Regions from separate parts of the Burkholderia sp. AW49-1 genome, predicted to be linked through region 2. Evidence: riboswitches for the same ligand, from Rfam matches in the RefSeq annotation. Region 2 holds a riboswitch; the other holds the start of a gene.

Region 1 (3,402 bases), on a different contig from region 2:
GCAGCATCGGCAACCTGCCACGTCAGCCACAGCGTGCTCGGCTGCCCCGGCACCGCGACGGGCGGCGACACCCAGCGGCCGGCCGCCGTCAGTCCGCGCGCCGCGTGGCCCGGCAGATAACGGTCGCGCAGCAGCGCCAGCACGTCGGGAATGCGCTCGGGCGCGAGGGTGATTTCGTCTACGATCTGGATCATTCGCGAGTCGTCTCGGGAAGTTCGTGGCGCAATGCGATGCCGGTCGCCTACGCCGTTCCGGCGAGGCCGGAAGCGGCCGGCGTCGATACCATTCTTGCGTGGCGACGGCCGGCGAACCCCTACCGGCCCGCTCACCGGCCCCTGTCGTAGCGCTCAGATCGGGAGAGAGATGAAACAGCGCGCAATGCCGGCACGCGGCCGCATGTTGCCGGGCCTCGGCGCCCGCCTGCTGGACGAGCTGACGCGCAGCGGCGCACCGCCGGCTGAACGACCGACGACGCCCGGCGGCTTCGTCGCGCTGTACCGCGACGCGATCGAGCGGCTCGAGGCGCAGGTTGCGCGCGGCAACGGCCATCCGCCGATGCGCAAGCAGGAAGTCGACCTGATGTGCCGCTGCCTGCTCAGTTGCGCGACGCTCGCGGACGCAATCCGCTGCGCGGCTGAATTCTGCGAGATGCTGACGCCGCGCGCCGGCGCGCTGTCGCTCGCGGTGCGCGACGGGCGCGCGACGTTCCGGATGGATTCGCTGCGCCGCACGCGCAGCCCGGCCGCGTGCCTCGTCGACCTGACGGGCTTGTTCTGCTATCTGCAGTTGTTCGGCTGGCTGATCGGGCAACCGCTGCGACCGGACGAAGTCTGGCTCGGCCATCCGCGCCGCGACGACGCGATGCCGCTGCTCGGGCTGTTCAACGCGCCGGTTGACGTCGGCCGCAAAACCTATGGCTTCGCATTCGACGCTGCGCGGCTCGATGCCCGCGTGATCCGCCAGCCGGGTGAACTGACGGCGTTCCTCGTCGATTTCCCGTTTCGTCTGATCGATGCGGCGCCGGCCGTCGTGTCATGGGCGCAGCAGGTGCGCGGCTTTCTCGACGCGGCGCTCGCGCGCGAGCAGGCGCTGCCCGCGCTTGCCGAGCTGGCGACATGGCTCGGCGTCAGCGAGGCGACGTTGCGGCGGCGGCTGGCCGCCGAAGGCAGCGGCTATCACGCGTTGCGCGAGCGGTGTCTCGCCGACGTCGCGCGGCGCTGCCTGCGCGAGTCCGATTGGCCGGTCGCGCGGATCGCCGCGCATCTCGGGTTCGCGGGCGAAGAAGCTTTCCGGCGGGCGTTCGTGCGATGGACGGGCGTCGCGCCGAGCCGCTTCCGGCGCGATTGCCGCGCGGCCAACGCGCCCTTTCATCAGATGTAAAGGGGTCCTCATGTCTCGCAAGCGAGGATCTGGAAAAGAATCCGGCGATCACTGACGTTTTTTCGCATCCCCGCGCGCTTCGCCGATTGACGCGCCGGAGCGCTCGCCATTACGCTTGCGCGCTGATGGTTCCCGGAGACGGGATCAAAAGGGAACGCAGGAGAGGCAGCGCCTCGAATCTGCGGCTGCCCCCGCAACTGTGAGCGGCGAATCCGCACTACTCCAAGCCACTGGGAAACCGGGAAGGCCGGTGCGAATAGCGACCCGCGAGCCAGGAGACCTGCCATCGACCCGAGGTCCAAGCAGCCGCGCCGGGCGGGGTGTCCCGGAGCGCCAGGCGCCGCCTTTGGCGGTCGCCCCGTTGCATGGACGGCCCGACCTCAGGACCCTTCAGATGTCCAGTCTTTCCGCCTCCGCTTCCTCGCCGGAAGCGTCGTGCCGTCGCGCCAGCCATGGGCGCGGCGTGTCCGCACGCGTGTGCCGTGCCGTGTCGTTCGATCCGCGCGACGACCGCCCAAGCCGTCCGGTCTCGCGATAGACCGATACGAACCCGGGCGGTACGCACCGCCACCCGCTTACGCTCGCCGTACCTGCAACACGATCACGCTCATTGCCTCATGAATCTTCGCCACTTTCTCGCCACGTCCGCCGCCACGGCGCTGTTCGCCCCGATCGCCCATGCCGCCGGCGACACGGCCCTCCCGCAGCCGCCCCAACCCGCCGCAGCCGCCGACCTGCCGACGATCAGCGTGACCGACACGCGGCACCTGCCCGAATCGTTCGACCAGCGCTATGCGACGACGCAGGTGCTCACGCGCGCCGATCTCGATCGGCTGTCGCCGAGCGACCCGAGCATCACGCAGGCGCTCGCGACGCTGCCGGGCGTGACCGTCTCGCAAAACGGCGGCCCCGGCTCGTCCGCGTCCGTGAGCATCCGCGGCTCGTCCGCCAATCAGGTCGCGGTGTTCATCGACGGCATCCGGATCGGCTCGCCGACGACCGGCATCGCGCCGTGGGCCGACCTGCCGACCGACGCGTTCGAACGCGTCGAGGTGATCTCGGGGCCGGCCGCCGCATCGTTCGGCGCGAACGCGATGGGCGGCGTCGTGCAACTGTTCACGCGCCGCGCCGCCGGCCAGCCGAACCAGACGACCGTGTCGTTCGGCGGCGGCTCGAACAAGACCTTCGACACGCAGGTGCGCACGTCGGGCACCGTGCCGTCGACGGGGTCGCTCGCCGCGCTCGGCGGCCTCACCTACACGCTCGGCCTGCACAGCTACAACACGGCCGGCATCGACGCGACGCGACCGTTCGCCTACGGGCACGAGGACGGCCGCAATCCGTATCACGCGCAGGACCTCGATGCGCGACTCGGCTACGCGCGCGACAACTGGTCGATCTCGACGTTCGCGCTGTATCACCGCTCCGACCTGTCCTATGACAACGCCGGCTTTGCGAATCGCGAGCTCGATCATCAGCTGACGACCGGCATCGCGTTCCATCTCGACATCACGCCCGACACCCAGTTCGACCAGTCGTTCGGTTATGCGAACGACCGCCAGTTCCTGTACGCGAGCGACCCGACCATTCCGACCGACCAGATCAACTCGCAGCGCATCAGTTCGTCGACGTCGCTGACCCATCAGGAACACGGCTTCCGGCTGTTCGGCCTGCCGCTGTCGGGCGAGACGAAGGTCGCGTACGACTTCACGCGCGAACAGGCCTTCCTGCCCGTCGACGTGCCGGACGGCGTGCCCACGCGCAACGACTCCGCGTTCTCGCTGCATCAGTCGGCGACGCTCGGCAGCGTGACGATGTTCGTCGCGGGGCGGCACGAGATCATCGCCGGGAAGGCCGTGAACACCGGCAACGCCGCGCTGTCGTGGGCCATCACGCCGGTCTATACGGCGCGCGTGTCGTACGGCAACGCGTTCCGCCTGCCCTCGTTCAACGACCTGTACTACCCGGGCTACGGCAACCCGGACCTGAACCCGGAACGCAGCGATTCGGTCGAGGCCGCGC
Region 2 (3,402 bases):
GCGGTGTCGAAGCCGAAGCCGAACAGGAAACCGACCGGATACAGGTGCCAGCTGCGCGACACGAGGCGGAACAGCGGCCGGAACAGGCGGGCCAGCACGCCGCGCTGGTTCATCAGCATGTCGAGGTCGGCGTCGACGATCGTCTCGCCGCGGCGGGCCGCGCGAAACGTCCGGTAGACGGAGATCAGGATCAGCAGGTTGGCGGCCGCGAGCACCAGCAGGAAGAACGCCGACACGCTCGTGCTGATCACGCCGCCCCAGGTCTTCATGCTCTCGAAACGCGCGAGCGACGCCGCGGTCAGCGCGACCGCGACCGACATCACGATCACCACCGTCGAATGGCCGAGCGAGAAGAACAGGCCCGCGCCGAGCGGGCTGCGGCCCTCCTGCATCAGCTTGCGCGTGACGTTGTCGATCGCGGCGATATGGTCGGCGTCGACCGCGTGGCGCAGCCCGAACACGTAGGCGAGCAGCGCGGTACCCAGCAGCACGGGCTGGTCGCGAAACGCGACGAAGGCCCAGATCCACGCGCCGACGTTGAAGGCGACGAGCAATGAATAGATCGCGACGATTTTGCCGCGCAGCCCGGATGAGCTGTCGTTGAACAGGCGGAAGAACGAGTCGAGCATGATGCTCCTTTGCGAACGGTCGACATGATGAATGCCAACACGGCCGTCGTCGGCCCCGCCTGCGCCGCCGGCCGTTCTTCGCCCCGGCCCGCGCGCGTGCTGCGGCTGACGGATCGGCAAAGGAAGCGGGCAACGTTCGGGCGTCGGGCGTGCTGCGGCCGTGGACGATGCGCCGCCTCCCCGCGGCGCTGAACCCCACGTTCTGGCCGGTATCCGGGCTGACGAACACGCCGCTTCGCCTTCCCGGATGCGCGGCATCCAGTGGCGGTCGTCCGCATGCGGCAGGCATGCGGCGAAGCGGCGCTGCATCGCGCTGGGCGCGATGCGTTCGCTTACCGTTGCGGGGGCAGCACAGGTTGGCTCGGCTGCGGCGCAGCCAGGCTCCCTGTTTCCCGTTTAACTGCGCGCGCCGGAGGAGCACGCGCGAGCACCAAAACGCGTGCGAGTGTAGGCGGCGGTGCGGGGAGCGTCAAGGCGGAACGGGCCGCCGCGGCGCGTTCGGCACGGCCACTGCATCGTGCCGGGGGCGCTCGCGGCGCCCGCGGGGCGGGTTCGCGCGGGCCGATCGCTGTGCTATCGTATGCGCCGCGTTCGGTGCTCGCATGCGCATTCCGCGCACGCAGTTAAACGGGAAACAGGAGGCGGAAGTCCGCCCGGCCTGTGCTGTCCCCGCAACGGTACGCCGCCCGCGCGCCGCGGTTCCCCCCGCACGCGCCCAGGCCGCCCGCGATGCCACTGCCCTTCAGCGGGCGGGAAGGCTGCGGCCTGGCAAGCGGCCAGCCCGGATACCGGCCGACGCAAGGGGCGAGCCCGCTGCTCGCCGAACGCCCGATCCGCGGGGGACGGATGGGGTGCGCTTCCCGCCCGCGTTCGCGCGGGCTTCGCCCGATCCATCATGCCTTGCCTGTCCGCCGGCCGCCGATGTGCCGTTCGCCGTCCCCTTTCCACTGCCACGACACGGTGTGCGCCGTGCCGCGTCCGATGAGCCGCGCGTGGCTCGTCGGCGCCGGCCCCGGCGACGCCGATCTGCTGACGCTGAAGGCCGTGCGCGCGATCGCCGCGGCCGACGTGCTGCTCGTCGACGACCTCGTGAACCCCGACGTATTGCGCCATGCACGCGCCGACGCGCGCATCGAGCACGTCGGCAAGCGCGGCGGCCATGCGTCGACGCCGCAGGAGGCGATCGTCGCCGCGATGCTCGCGCACCTGCGCGCGGGCCGCAGCGTCGCGCGGCTCAAGGGCGGCGATCCGTTCGTATTCGGCCGGGGCGGCGAGGAGCTGCTCGCGCTCGGCGCGGCGGGTTTCCCGGTCGAGGTCGTGAACGGCATCACGGCCGGTATCGCGGCCCCGTCCGCGCTCGGCATTCCGGTCACGCATCGCGGCGACGCGCAGGGCGTGATCTTCGTCACGGGCCACGGCGCGGGTGCCGACGAGCCCGACTGGCGCGCGCTGGCCGCGACGCGCATGACGATCGTGATCTACATGGGCATACGCCGGCTCGACGCGATCGTGGCCGCGCTGCGCGACGGCGGCGTGCCCGGCGACATGCCGTGCGCGGCGATCGAGAACGCGACGCGTGACGGGCAGCGGCACGTGCTCGCGACGCTCGACGCCGTCGTCGAACGTGTGGGTGCGACCGGTATCGGTTCGCCCGCGATCGTCGTGATCGGCCGCGTCGCGGCGCTTGCCGACGATCCCGCCGTGCGCGCGGCGCTCGGCGGCCGCGCATGATGCGCGTCGCGCTCGGCGTCGGGTTTCGCGCGGACGTGACGGCCGCGCAACTCGATGCTGCGATCCGCGCGGCGCTGAAGCACTACCCTGATGCCGAGCCGGCCGTCGTCGCGACACTCGTCGACAAGGCGCGCGCGCGGCCGCTGCGCATGCTGTGCGCACGCCGCGGCTGGCCGCTCGTCGCGTTCGACGCGGCGCAGCTCGCGCAGTGCCCCGGACCGGCATTGAGCGGCCCGTCGGCGGCCGCGCTCGCGCGTTTCGGCGTCGCGGGCGTGGCCGAGCCGTGCGCGCGGCTCGCGGCGCCGCGTGGCCGGCTGCTCGGCCCCAAATCCATCTTGGGCGGCGTGACGGTCGCGCTCGCCGGCCCGCTCTGAACCCTTTGTTTCGCTTTCGACAGGACGATTCCCGATGAAGACCGATGCCGAATCCCATCAGCGGATGACCGAACGCCGCCGCGCCGGCCATGAAAAGAAGCAGGCCGCCGCCACCCAGGAAAAGGGCCTGCTGATCGTCAACACCGGCAACGGCAAGGGCAAGAGCACGGCCGCGTTCGGCATGGCCGTGCGCGTGCTCGGCCACGGCATGCGGCTCGGCGTCGTGCAGTTCATCAAGGGCGCGCTGCACACGTCCGAGCGCGACTTCCTCGGCGCGGTCGCGCAATGCGACTTCGTGACGATGGGCGACGGCTATACGTGGAACACGCAGAACCGCGACGCCGATATCGCGACCGCGCGCAAGGGCTGGGACGAGGCGCGCCGGATGATCGAAAGTGGCGATTACCGGATGGTGATCCTCGACGAGCTGAACACCGTGCTGAAGTACGAATATCTGCCGCTCGACGAAGTGCTCGCGACGCTCGTCGGGCGGCCGGATTCGGTGCACGTCGTCGTCACGGGCCGGCATGCGCCCGATGCACTGATCGATGCGGCCGACCTCGTCACCGAAATGCGGCTCGTCAAGCATCCGTACAAGGAGCAAGGCGTGAAGGCGCAGCCCGGCGTGGAGTTCTGAGCGATGCCGGCCTGCCCCGCGCTGTTCGTCA

The links. Region 2 has a riboswitch for cobalamin ahead of cobA (uroporphyrinogen-III C-methyltransferase). Riboswitches for the same ligand answer to the same signal wherever they lie in the genome.
Region 1: it holds a riboswitch for cobalamin, as region 2 does, so the genes downstream of both, ACV22W_RS00050 (TonB-dependent receptor domain-containing protein) here and cobA (uroporphyrinogen-III C-methyltransferase) in region 2, are expected to answer to the same signal.

What each region holds. Positions count from the first base shown of each region.
Region 1 covers NZ_JBSAXF010000001.1:6,679-10,080, reverse strand. Annotated here, with positions in the region: gene ACV22W_RS00060 (hypothetical protein) at 1-194, opposite strand, end outside; gene ACV22W_RS00055 (helix-turn-helix domain-containing protein) at 364-1,380, shown strand; cobalamin riboswitch at 1,490-1,682, shown strand; gene ACV22W_RS00050 (TonB-dependent receptor domain-containing protein) at 1,998-3,402, shown strand, end outside.
Region 2 covers NZ_JBSAXF010000005.1:266,388-269,789, reverse strand. Annotated here, with positions in the region: gene ACV22W_RS11310 (HoxN/HupN/NixA family nickel/cobalt transporter) at 1-629, opposite strand, end outside; cobalamin riboswitch at 817-1,079, opposite strand; cobalamin riboswitch at 1,204-1,440, shown strand; gene cobA (uroporphyrinogen-III C-methyltransferase) at 1,551-2,360, shown strand; gene ACV22W_RS11300 (cobalamin biosynthesis protein) at 2,357-2,734, shown strand; gene cobO (cob(I)yrinic acid a,c-diamide adenosyltransferase) at 2,769-3,371, shown strand; gene ACV22W_RS11290 (cobyrinate a,c-diamide synthase) at 3,375-3,402, shown strand, end outside.